DNA from 4 places in the Anaerobacillus sp. 1_MG-2023 genome. Region 1 is predicted to be linked to each of the others. Evidence: riboswitches for the same ligand, from Rfam matches in the RefSeq annotation. Region 1 holds a riboswitch; each other region holds the start of a gene.

Region 1 (3,154 bases):
TGCTCGTGCGTCCTCTAGCGTGTTAGGAAACACAAGGACATCCGCACATCCACCCATTTTTGTATACGTATGTGCATTTAATGGCTCATTTATCTTCAGTTCCGCACTGGGTAAAATGGAGCGGAGTTCATTTAATACATTTTGATTATTCATAGGCTACCTCGCTTATAAAACAGTTCGTTTTCATTGTGGTTTGAGTTCAATAATGTTTCATGGACATATTCAAACACATTTAAAATAATAACACAACTACTTCATAAATATGATGTTTTTCATAAAAGAAGCCTTTAATTCGAAAAGAATGTTACTTGGAAAGCAACTTATATAGCGGAAAAATCAATTTCAGACATCGTGATTGGAAAAATGCTGTTATCCTATCAAATGCAAAAACCATTGTATTCGTTACTCTTCAACTGATACTGTTACTAATCATCGCCAACGTTATCAAAAATAATCAGTTTATAGAAAAAATGTAGTAGATATAATCTCCTATGTAAAAATGGCTTTAAATACTGTAGTACAGGTCTACAAATAGGTTTTTGGTAAAAAAACAACAACCGGAGAAATTAAGTTCTCCGGTTGTTGTTATAAATTAGGCCTTTGCTCTATAAGCCGTATTGTTATCTTTCAATGTCTCATCAGTTCCAAACAAAAAGTGCTTTTCCATATTTGGAGAATATACCGAGTTTACAGTTGTTCTGCCAACTGTTTCAGCCACCTCTCGCAGCATGCTTGGAGAAGCGCCGCAACAGAGTCCCAAGTAATTGACCCCAACCTGCTGTGCCTCCTTAGCCCATTCCGCTAGCTCATAACGGTTACAATAAAGCGGATCTAAAGAGGTTGGAAAGGTCGTCTCTGTTGGCAATGTACACGCACAGCCACCGTCTGGTAAGTTAAAGAATGTTGGGTGTTCTTCTGATGTACGATAAGGAATTGGAAGAGCTCCAACGTATCCGTTAACAGACTGTCTGATTTTTTCAATGTATGGTTGCATTGTAGCCGGACCTCTAAAACAGTTCATTCCAACAACTAGTGCTCCTTGTTCTTCTAACAAACGGCAAGCCTCTTCAACGGTATAGCCATCCCTTAAAATGTTCTCACTCATGAGTCCGAGTGTAATTACAGCTTGAAGATCCTGCTTTTGAATCTCTTCTAGCGCTATTTTTGCTTCTTCATAGTAGTAGAAAGTTTCCCCATTGATGAAATCAACGCCTTCTTCTTTGCTCCATTTCACCATTTCAGCAAAAATCGATCGAATTTGTTCCTTACTTTCCTCATCTTCAGGATCAAATAAGTTTGTATTTGAAATGTTTCCTGCGACTAGCGCTTCTTCTTCAGGGTGTTCTTTCGCAACTTCCTTAGCCAGGCGGATAGCTTGTCTATTGAGCGGTTCTAACAAATCTTCTTTTCCAATAATCCTCATTTTCTCTCGGTGACCATTATACGTAAAAGCAAGTACGACATCTGAACCTGCAAGCATATAATCACGATACGTTTGTTTTAGCGCTTCAGGATTGTCTAGGGCAACTTCAGGTACGAATGATCCTGCTTGTAAATAACCACGACGCTCTAATTCAAATAGATAACCTTCCCCGCAAATAACTGGACCATCTTGCAATCGTTCTTCAAGTGTTCTTTTCATGTGTAACAGCTCCTTTTCTGGATAAAATAAAAAACCCTCTTCTTAAACAATAAGAAGAGGGTTTGCTAACATAATCCTCCTCTTATCTTCCAGGTGATATCACCTGTAGGATTTGGCACCAGCTTCAACCGTAGTTGAAAGGTTGCCGGGCATCATAGGGCCTATTCCCTCCGCCGCTCTTGATAAGAGTGTTGATTTAATTTTTGAACATGTGTGAAATTATAGACCGGTTAACTGGAAATGTCAATCACTTATCTGATAATTATGAAATGTTAAGATGATCTCTTGCTTTTCAGTCGATAGATGCGATCTTCACGCCCTATCGGCTCGACTGACATTGATCCAGATGCAACAAATGAATCGAGGTAGGTACAAACAGCAAAATAAATTTTTGGTTTCTTTGTGGAGTATCTCTTGTCTTGTACCTTTCCTTCCTTAATCAAAAGCTCACAAATCATCAGAGCACTTTCCATACCTTGCTGAATATAGGAGTCTACCGCTTCCTGTGTTGTAAATGAAAGGTCTCCTACAAAATAGGTTTCCTTAGGTTTCTCGCTTGTCTTTTCTTGTAAAGGTTCTTGAACATCTTCCGCGAACAAATCAAAAGAACCTTGTAATTCCTCTTCTGATTTCGGTTCTTCCTGGTTGCTTTTCGGGTTGACTACTTGTTCTACAGTGTTGCTCCCTCTTTGAAAAGCTTCTTGGTCTTCACGATAAGATCTGATTAAACTGTTTAGCCTTTTTTCTTGTAGATCTAGTAATGGAAGATTTAATGAAAGTGGCTGTTCAATGTCTTGTGGAAGGTTCAATCCTTCAGGAATGTCGTATGTAGGATAGCCGTTCTGTCTTTTCAACAGTAGCTCATCCAACTCATAATCTATTTCCATAAATCCCTTCACAACTTCTCTCACAATGGAAGCGGGTAATCCGGTATGCTCTTCGAAATGATTTATCCCGAAACGCCGTGTTTTTCCTGTTTTTGCATGTCGAACAACATACTGATACCGTAAAGAGCGACCGCACTCACATTTTAAATCATCTGAAACGAAGCCCGCATCGATGTAATCTTCTAGTATCCAATCATCAAGCAGCATCCTGATTTCTTCATCCGTTGCCCCACTTGGAATCATCCGCCCTTTACTTCTAGCTATGACATTCGCAAAAGCCGTTTTTTTACCGCGTTTAAGAAAATTCATTACATACGTTTGTTGCTCATTTGTCAGATCTGAAAAAAGCTCATCTCTTTGGGTGCTTGTCAGGCTTTGTGTCATATAAATCCCTTTCTGTACGATAGTAATTCCATTATATCAGTAAATATTCTACTATTGTTTGCATCGGATAAATTCTTAAAATAAGAAACGCCAATTCTGATGAATTGGCGTGAATTCGTTCTTAACGATGGCGGCCGTGCTCGCCCTTATGATTATGATGATGCTTTTCTTTTTTCTGTTTCGTTAAGTCGAGTGTATATTTAGCGAAACCATTTTCTGTTTCATCAACAAAATGAATCGT
Region 2 (3,154 bases), on a different contig from region 1:
AACCTTCTTACTAGAATACTGATTGGTAAGTTACGCTCCCTTATTAAAAGAGGTTTTTATAGAGAATATGTAGAGCTTGAAGAGGAAGCATCGACTTTAAGAGGAAAAGTACTATTCAGCGAATCAATCGCAACAACTTCGTTCAAGCGCGGTAAGATGCATATTCTTTATGAAGAAATGAGCCATGATATTCTTCATAATCAATTGATTAAAGCAACACTTCTGCAATTAGTGAAGTTGAAAGAGTTGGACGATGATTTACGCAAAAAAGTTAGCAAATTAACGAGTTATTTTCATGAAGTGACGCCTATTAAGCTGAATCGTGATCTTTTTAAGAATATTAAGCTACATCGAAGCAATCGGCATTATCGATTTGTTCTTAATATTTGTCAATTTCTTATGGATTCAAGCCTATTAAATGAAGAGGGTCAAACAAGTCAATTTGCAGATTTCTATCGTGATCCAAGGGAAATGTCGATGCTATTTGAGAATTTCGTTAGGAACTTTTATCGAAATGAATTACCCTTTTATCAAGTTAGTCGTGAAACAATCTATTGGCAGGCTGAAGGAAATAATGATAAGTATCTTCCACGAATGCAAACGGATATTACATTGAAAAATAATGAGATAAAAATCATAATTGATACGAAATACTATCAGCATACGCTGACTTCTAATTATGGTTCTCAAAAAGTTCATAGCGGTAATCTTTATCAGCTTTATGCTTATTTAAATAATCAGCAAAGTTCGCTTCCAACTATGGGTATGCTTTTATATCCAGAGGTGAATCATACCTTGGATTTGAATTATCAAATTCAGGGTCACCGAGTTCAGGTTTGTACGGTCGATTTGAATATGGAGTGGAGGAAGATTCACGAGCGATTGCTGGAAATAATTAATAGATTTTAAATCTAATATATCGTGACAACTTATCTACTTGCGTGTATGGATTTTTTTTAGATATCTTCGAACGTCTTTTTTGACACTTATTACATTATTAAGTAAACTAATACCAACTAAATAAGGTTATCACGAGTGAACGAGAGTACGGGCTCTTTGACTTCACAGCAACCTGCCAGGCGGTAAGGTGCTCCAACCTGCAAAGCATGGCTTTGAATGATAACGCACGGATAGCGGAGGCTCTTTGTTGCATTCATTTGCGATGAAGGGCCTTTTTTGTTCATTTGTTGAATACCTTGTTTATAAGGATAAGGGGGATGAGTTTGTGAACGTAAATCGATTTGCACGAAGCGTCATGGCGAAAAGTTATGATGGTGAAAGTTTTTTATTACACGTGGCAGAAGTCATGGAACGTCAACTGAAGGAGTGGAATGAAGCGTATGAAGTGATCGTGATGAAGATGATCGACTACGAGGTCACTGTTAAAAAGGAAAACCGCTCTTATGAACTGTTGCTTACGGAGGTTGCATTGCTTTCGCTACAACAGAAATCCCCTTATGCGCTGGATCGATATTTGTGGCTGGAATTAGAGAAGCAGGGGCTTCAAATTGTGAGAGGAAATGGGGATTATATTGAGAGTGTGATGTGAGCCAATGTTGATGGAAGAGGATTTTGCTAATTCATTTTGATGATTCGAAATCGTGGATGTTTGGGGATTAGACTTGGATGCTTTTAAGAATAAGCGGTAAAATTATTTTTGAAATGAATAGTGTATTTTTTCTGAATGCTTTTGAAGTTATTTAATGTGGTAAAATTAAACTATTAAAGTAATGGATAATAAAAGTGTTAGAAGAAATTATGGTTCCATTTTTACTCTTTCTTTTGATTTTTTTAACATTACGAAATTTCCCTATTATAGGAGCGTTCTAATATGAAAACGAAAATGAACTATTTCATCTTATTTTTAACGATCATTTTTATAGTTGGTTGTACCAATTTAGAAAAGGCATCCAATAAAGATGCAGAAACAAATACACAAGAAGTAAGTACAGTTGAAACAAATGAAAATAGTGAAAAAGAAGAATCGAACACTACGGTTGTTGATGAGCCAGTAGAAGAGGAAACACCAGACCCAACAGAAGATGAACAGTTCTCAGGATACGAACTTATTGAAGTTGATGGTGGAGATTTGTCTGGACATCGAGAACCTAACGTCGTCGTTGATATTGGGTACGGTGACCGTGAATATTGGGCATTTACGAATGAATACGGACAACTCGTACGTGTCGTTGCTGACGAAATCATTCTACAAGATGATGGTAACGAACCTGTATTATCGTCTGGCAGGTACTATTCTGATGAGGCAAAGGTTCCGGGCGTCGAAAGTGACGTGTTAGACGAAGGACATATTATTGCTGATTCTCTCGGAGGGGTATCGAATGCTTATAACATTACCCCACAAGAGAGTACACTTAACCGACATGGTGATCAAGCTTATATGGAAGACGCGATCCGTAGCGCAGGTGAAGCTACGGATTTCGAAGCCATTATCACCTATTCGGATACGGAAAAGCAGATACCTTCAAGTTATCAGTACACGTATACTTTGAACGGAAATGAGATCGTTGATACATTTGATAATGTGAACCCTGATGAAGTCAACGCATCACTCGGATTAACTGAGAGCGAGCCTGACGATTCAACGCCTTCAGACACAGAGGGTGATATTTCTAGTATTGATACAAATGGTAATGGACAAGTGACGATTAAAGAAGCAGAGGCAGCAGGTTATAGTATGCCGATCATGAGTGATCATTGGTTATATCCTTATATGCGTGATAATGATAACGACGGTATGGTTGGTGAATAAGAGTCTAATCGCTTCGCCGGGACGGTTCTTATGATGCGATATTTCGAAAAAAGGTAGAGGAGCATTAATTATTAGTATAATTGATGCTCCTTTTATTTTAGAGATGGGATCGATAGAACCGTCCCGATGATTTCAGGCTTGGTTGTATTTGAAGATGGGGCTTTTTCGTTTGATTTAGTAGTGGAACAGGAAGAGAATGAGGTTCTTTATAAATGGATGAAAGAGATATGGGAATATCGATTGCATGAGCATTTTAAGAGGAATGCGAAATAATAGAATAGGTGATGGAAAATGGGGAAACGTTTGAAAGTTATTAACGATTATTCGGAAGTTGGGAAATTAAAGCGTGCAGATTTGTTTGGAATTATATTTGTTGCAATTCTT
Region 3 (3,154 bases), on a different contig from region 1:
CATCCGATAAAGCCGCCCAATCTTCTGCTTTTATCCACCCATTTAGATAACTGTAATCTGCACAAATTGTTAATGCTGTAAATGATAATGCCATCGCCATAGCAAGCTTATAATCCTTTCCTGCTGCATACAAAGAAAGGTTTATAACAGTTACTACTACGGCAATGACCCCTAATATTGCCCACATTACTATACCTCCTTATATATTCACTTAAATGATAACCCATTTTACTTATTAAAGATTACTGCCCTGTCAGTTAAATAGGTTAAACCACTGATACTACTTTTGCTTATGTAATAAAGGGCTAATGCTCTATTAAACAATTCCTCCGATATAGCTGAATACTCAATGAAGTAATAAACACTAGAATATCCTTTGGTTATTTTTTTCTATTATTCCGTAAGGTGATAAACAATTGTGATGCAAGGATAACTGTTATTATGCCTAGCAAAATATTAGTTACACTTAATGTTCCATTCAAATCGTTTAACACGCCAGCGATTGACTCGAGTCTTATTTCCAAGGTATTCCCTCCCTTTCCAGTTCAACATTGTTCCAATTATTTCAAAACCCACTCACTTACTCAACCTTTACTTTAAAGAAAAAGACGTAATTCCGTAGTACGGAATCACGCCCTATTAATCAAGATCATTCTTTAACATACCCTGATATGATATTACAGAATTGTTCCGAGATTATGGAATACCGTTATGCTTCTAATATTTGATGCTGATCAACCTTTAAAATGGATTATAGAAAATACACTAAGGCACAAGCGAACCCTGTGACAAAGTAAGTTATTAATCCTCTGACCCAAAGCATCTTTCCGAATGAATCATTTATTTTAAAGGTGACATAGATCATTCGAGTCATCAACATAGATAATTTCCTAAGGCTCTCCTTTTCGCTACGATTTGTAGTAATAAGGCGAAAACGCTTCTTTTAATGATGTAAATAGAGTCTTAGAAAACATACTATACATCAATTTAGCGATAATGATAGACATGATCGATCCTAAATTTCCAGCATATCCAGGCATGAGAAATCCAAATGGCCGCCATAACCAACATCACGATAAATAGCCATACTTGATTATTTTCGAGTTTTTTCTAGTAAACACCCCTCTCTTTCCATTCAACAACTTCCTAACACCGATATGGCCCGCCCACCGCCTTTAACACCATTCAATTAACGTATAAAAAACATTAAAGAAAGCTGCTTAAGTTCAGAGAAAAATAAAAGAGATACAGTATGCTTATTCATACATGTCCCCAACTGGTAAAAATTAAACACAACGAATTAGACCGCTTTTATTATAATTGTAAATAATACTTTGTCTTAAACTTTCCTCTTACATTGACGGCTATGAAGGTAGGCACCAGAACATTTCTATAGAAGATTGTCAAACCAATCAAAATAAAATAAATTTTCTAACTTTTTCATCAAATATATTGACAGAAATCCTTCACCTTGCTAACATGACACTTAATTAAACAACGAAATAACATTCTTATCCAGAGAGGTGGAGGGACTGGCCCTGTGAAACCCGGCAACCGCTATACTCCTAGCATGGTGCCAAATCCTACTGAGTTAATGCTCAGGAAGATAAGAGAATCCTAAATCTCTTAACCTCTCTATTTCACTGATAGAGAGGTTTTATATTTTCCAATTGAATAATCATTCTTATCCAGAGAGGCAGAGGGACTGGCCCGTTGACGCCCGGCAACCATCAAGCATGCGCTTGATAAGGTGCTAATTCCTGCAGGAGATAATCCTGAAAGATAAGAAGAGCTAAGAGCCCTCTTCTTGTTTTTTAGTGAAGAGGGCTCGTTCTATTTGAAAAAAGGAGTTGTTACATATATGAAAACCGTTCTGTTAGATGGAATCCGTACCCCATTCGGAAAATGGAAAGGAGCATTGAAAAAGCTATCAGCAGCAGAGCTTGGTACGAATGCGCTAAGCGCTCTGTTAGAAAAAAACCCGGTTGCAAAACAGGCGGATGGCGTACTGCTGGCACAAGTGATCCAGGCTGGGGGCGGGCAAAATCCTGCCAGACAAGTTGCTTATCAGGCAGGAGTCGATATCGGTACACCCGCCATCACATTGAACAATGTTTGTTTAGGCGGAATCGCTACAATTGCGGATGCCTCCCGGAGAATGCATTTCAATGAAGGTGAATTATACATTGTCGGCGGTTTTGACTCGATGACGAACGCTCCTCATACCGCTCCTGTGCGTGCTTCTTCAGGCCTTAGTCATGCCCTGCTTAGAGATACGTTACTGAACGACGGTTTGTGGTGCGCTTTGAGTGATGTTTCGATGGGAGCTCTTACGGATGAGAAAAACCGATCCTTCGAAATAAGTCGCGCGGAACAAGATGAGTATGCAGCTCTTTCCCAGCATCGAGCATCTAATGCTCAGGAAAAGGGATTTTTCCAACCAGAAATAGATCCTATTTCCGGTCTACTTGCAGAAGATGAAGGCATCCGTAAAGGAACGACAGCAGAAAAGTTAGCCAGCCTTTCTCCCGCCTTTTCAAACGAAGGCACGATTACAGCAGGGAATGCATCTCAGATGACGGACGGAGCGAGCATTGGCATCGTGACCACAAAAGAGAAAGCGGAATCACTCGGCCAGGAGCCGCTGGCGGAAGTAATCAGTTGGTCAGAAATTGCAGGGCCAGATCCGAGCTTACAAACAAAACCATCGCAAGCGATCAAAGAACTATTAGATAGACACCTTTTGACTACAGATGATATTGATCTATTTGAAATCAATGAAGCATTTGCCAGTGTCGTCATCGCAAGCTGCCGTGATCTTGGCATCGATTATGATCGTGTCAATGTCAACGGTGGTGCCATCGCTCTTGGTCACCCATTAGGTGGCACAGGATTCCGGCTGGTTTTGACACTTGCCCACGAACTGAAACGGCGGGGTGGTGGAAAAGGCATCGCTTCCCTTTGCGGTGGTGGTGGACAGGGAATGGCAATTTTGATTGAAGTTCCTTATTTATAACTCGAAAGGAGACAAATCCAATGCCTACATCAACAACAACTCAACGTTCCCCTTTTGTATGGGAACCGTCGAGCGAAAGAATAGACCAATCACACATCAAAGCTTTTGCCGATTATACCGGCCAGTCCCTTTTTCCTT
Region 4 (3,154 bases), on a different contig from region 1:
CATTTAGTGCTCCTAGTTTCCGCATTGTAACGGTAGCCCCAATCATGAAAGCTCTTTTAAATAAAGTGAAAATCACTCCTCAGGAGCTTGGATTTGTGATAGAAACGACAGCAACACCAGTCATTGTCTTAATGCCAATTGCTACCGCTTTTGTCGGCTATATGTCATCTGTTGTGCAGCTTTCACTTAAGGCGGAAGGTATTGAAGGAGATGGCTATCGTTACTTCCTTCAAAGTATCCCTTATAACTTTTTTTCGATTAGTATTTTATTGATTGGCTTTTATTTGAGTTTTTTCCATCATCGAAAAACGCCAGCTACAGACGCAGGTAATGTGGAAAAAAAGCTTGATGATCAATGGGAAGATTGTCATCCAGCAGTGGCGAAGGATCTTCCTACGAAACCGATGAATTTATTAATACCTCTTGGAGGAGTTATTCTCCTAACACTTCTTCTCACATATTGGAGTGGTTATCAGAAGGGGTTTACTTCTTTAATCAAGGCGTTTATTGAAGCAGATGTGCTCGACGCGATGGTCTTTGCCCTTCTCACTACAGTACTTTTAACGTTCGTTTTCTATTTATTTCAACGTTTTTCTTTAAAGGACCTTGTTACTTATTTTATCGAAGGGGGTAATGAGATGATGCCGGTCATCGTCTTGCTTACTGTTGTTTGGGGCTTAGCAGCTTCAACAGAAGCTCTTGGCTTCTCATCTATTGTTACCTCAAACCTTGATTGGATTCCTACTTTATTTGTACCACCAGTCTTATTTCTCGTTGGTGCGTTTATTTCATACTTTATTGGCTCATCATGGGGCACATGGGGAATTTTAATGCCGCTTGGTATTTCATTAGGGTATTCTACAGGAGCAGATCTCCCTGTTGTCATTGGAGCTGTGTTTGCGAGTGGGACATTTGGCGCATTTGCTTCTCCGCTAAGTGACAATACGAATACAGTTGCGAGGATCTTGCAGTTGAATCCTATGACATATGCGAAATTTAAGCTTGGCCCAGCTTTATTAGCGGCGGGATTAGCTGCAGCTGGCTACTTTGTTATCTCTTTTGTAATATAATTATTTTTATGAGTACTTTTGTATTGACATCCGTTTTAAAACCATTTATTATTGGGACTAACTTAATAATCCTTTGTTTAAAGGATCTTCTTATTCAGAGAGGTGGAGGGACTGGCCCTTAGATACCTCGGCAACGGACCTATGAACTTGTGTTCAATTGGAACCGTGCTAATTCCTGCGACGAAAGTCGAAAAATGAGAAGAGGCTCGGTCTATCCAAACCCTCTTCTGTTCGAGCAGATGAGGGTTTTTTTATGCACCCTCATTTGGAAATATGTTTTAGTAGAGGGAGAGACTGATGTTGCATACACTAATGGATAACGAAGCAAGAAAACAACAGCTTATTAAGACCCTTCTCTCACAAGGGATATATAAGAAGGGTGAAAAGCAACTTTATATGTTATCACTAAATGAATTAGAAAACATATATGCTCGATCAAATAAAACCATACAGAGAAAAGGAAACGGAGTGGTCACAGTGGAACAAGCAACATTTGCAGCAGGGTGCTTTTGGGGAGTAGAAGCGCTATTTCAACAATTGAACGGTGTTATTTCAACTTCAGCAGGGTTTACAGGAGGAGAGACGATTAATCCAACTTATGAAGATGTTTATTCTGAATTAACAGGCCATGCCGAATCTGTCCAAGTTGAATATGATCCTTCGCTCATTACTTATGAAGAACTTATAGAAGTTTTCTTTGAAAATCATAATCCAACCTCTTTAAATAAACAAGGAGAAGATGTCGGAACACGCTACCGCTCAGCGATTTTTTACCATTCAAATGAGCAGGCAGAAATAGCATTGATTGCGAAAGAAAAACTCGAGCGATCCGGACGCTTCAAAAAACCAGTTGTGACGCAAATTGTACCAATCACTTCATTCTATCGAGCAGATGAATATCATCAAAGCTATCTTGCAAAGCGTGGACAGTCTTCTTGCAAAATTTCATAATAGAAAAAGGCCATCCCTCATCGTCATGAGGGAAGGCCTTTTTTAGTTAATCACCTTGATTGACACCTATTTGGTCAATATAGACTTTTCCTTTCTCTGATTCATTAAATTCAAATGTAAGAGCATTCATCTTCTTCGGATTAAAGGCATCGTTTGCTTCTAAGAATTGCTGCATCGGGATATTAAAGGTTTGGAGAACCGGTTCAGTAGGTTCACCATAACGTCCTTCTTCGAAGTATTTTGTTTTTGTGTGTAGAATAGGAAGAACACCTTGCAACTGCATGACGTCACTCAGCTTAACACTAGCGGACGCTCCGTTATCTGAACTAGCCGTGATTGTGAAATCAACAGGTTGCTGGTCAGATGGATTTGAAAGGTTTGCTGCTGTGAATGTTAATGAACTGTTCATTGTATAAGCAAATGGATCCTGAAGGGCTTTCTTGAAATTTAATTTGTACGTGCCGTTCTTTGAATAGGAATGATCCCATTTCAAAAAGACCCCATGAGTACCTCTTTCTTTATCGCGTCGAAATTCAAGCTCTCCTTCATACCATTGCAGCAAGCTATTAGCCTCTATGGTGATATAAGGAGAAGTTGTTGTTGTGACATCAACGTCCTCCTCAAAAGTGCTATAGATATGATACGAAGGATCTTCGTATTTACTTATGTATGTTGTATCAGGTAGCCATTCGAGAGCATAGCGATAATCCTCAAACATCGGTTGATAAGACTCATTTTGATGAAGCGTCGCTTCAAGAAATCCAGCAACATATGTGCGGGCTATTTGTCGTTGTTCAGTGCCTTTAAGAAGAGGCTCTTTATTTAATAAAAGCGTGAAAGGGAAATACGTATCGTTTTCTCCCCACGTTGTGTTAAATTGTCCGTGATTGGCGCGATCAATATAAAGGGCTGCTTTCATAGCTTCTTTTCTGCCAGTTAAATCAATCCCATTATACTGTCGGTCGCCTTCGAATTCCGATAAATCACTATCATAAGAACCTTGAAGCAATAAATAATTGACATCATCCACTTCGATTTTTCGATCTGAAAGTGTTTGATAATCCGTCGGTGCAAGTGCGATAACAGATTCAATATTATAATGGAAATCAAAAGTCATGTTCCCGTTATTTGGA

The links. A riboswitch is a leader RNA that binds a small molecule or an ion and turns the genes downstream of it on or off. The one in region 1 is predicted to bind S-adenosylmethionine.
Region 2: another riboswitch for S-adenosylmethionine. It lies ahead of Q4550_RS01245 (hypothetical protein); the one in region 1 lies ahead of Q4550_RS13335 (homocysteine S-methyltransferase family protein).
Region 3: another riboswitch for S-adenosylmethionine. It lies ahead of Q4550_RS06335 (acetyl-CoA C-acyltransferase); the one in region 1 lies ahead of Q4550_RS13335 (homocysteine S-methyltransferase family protein).
Region 4: another riboswitch for S-adenosylmethionine. It lies ahead of msrA (peptide-methionine (S)-S-oxide reductase MsrA); the one in region 1 lies ahead of Q4550_RS13335 (homocysteine S-methyltransferase family protein).

Annotation. Positions count from the first base shown of each region.
Region 1 is NZ_JAUORD010000007.1:86,879-90,032, reverse strand. It holds gene murB (UDP-N-acetylmuramate dehydrogenase) at 1-153, opposite strand, end outside; gene Q4550_RS13335 (homocysteine S-methyltransferase family protein) at 593-1,642, opposite strand; SAM riboswitch class I at 1,722-1,831, opposite strand; gene Q4550_RS13330 (DUF3895 domain-containing protein) at 1,915-2,913, opposite strand; gene Q4550_RS13325 (bifunctional 2',3'-cyclic-nucleotide 2'-phosphodiesterase/3'-nucleotidase) at 3,035-3,154, opposite strand, start outside.
Region 2 is NZ_JAUORD010000001.1:228,079-231,232, reverse strand. It holds gene mcrC (5-methylcytosine-specific restriction endonuclease system specificity protein McrC) at 1-909, shown strand, start outside; SAM riboswitch class I at 1,024-1,126, shown strand; gene Q4550_RS01245 (hypothetical protein) at 1,226-1,549, shown strand; gene Q4550_RS01240 (DNA/RNA non-specific endonuclease) at 1,832-2,770, shown strand; gene Q4550_RS01235 (hypothetical protein) at 3,062-3,154, shown strand, end outside.
Region 3 is NZ_JAUORD010000002.1:481,094-484,247, reverse strand. It holds gene Q4550_RS06340 (hypothetical protein) at 1-187, opposite strand, end outside; SAM riboswitch class I at 1,509-1,613, shown strand; SAM riboswitch class I at 1,682-1,789, shown strand; gene Q4550_RS06335 (acetyl-CoA C-acyltransferase) at 1,862-3,016, shown strand; gene Q4550_RS06330 (acetoacetate--CoA ligase) at 3,037-3,154, shown strand, end outside.
Region 4 is NZ_JAUORD010000003.1:337,855-341,008, forward strand. It holds gene Q4550_RS08135 (Na+/H+ antiporter NhaC family protein) at 1-1,070, shown strand, start outside; SAM riboswitch class I at 1,158-1,271, shown strand; gene msrA (peptide-methionine (S)-S-oxide reductase MsrA) at 1,368-2,021, shown strand; gene Q4550_RS08145 (hypothetical protein) at 2,068-3,154, opposite strand, start outside.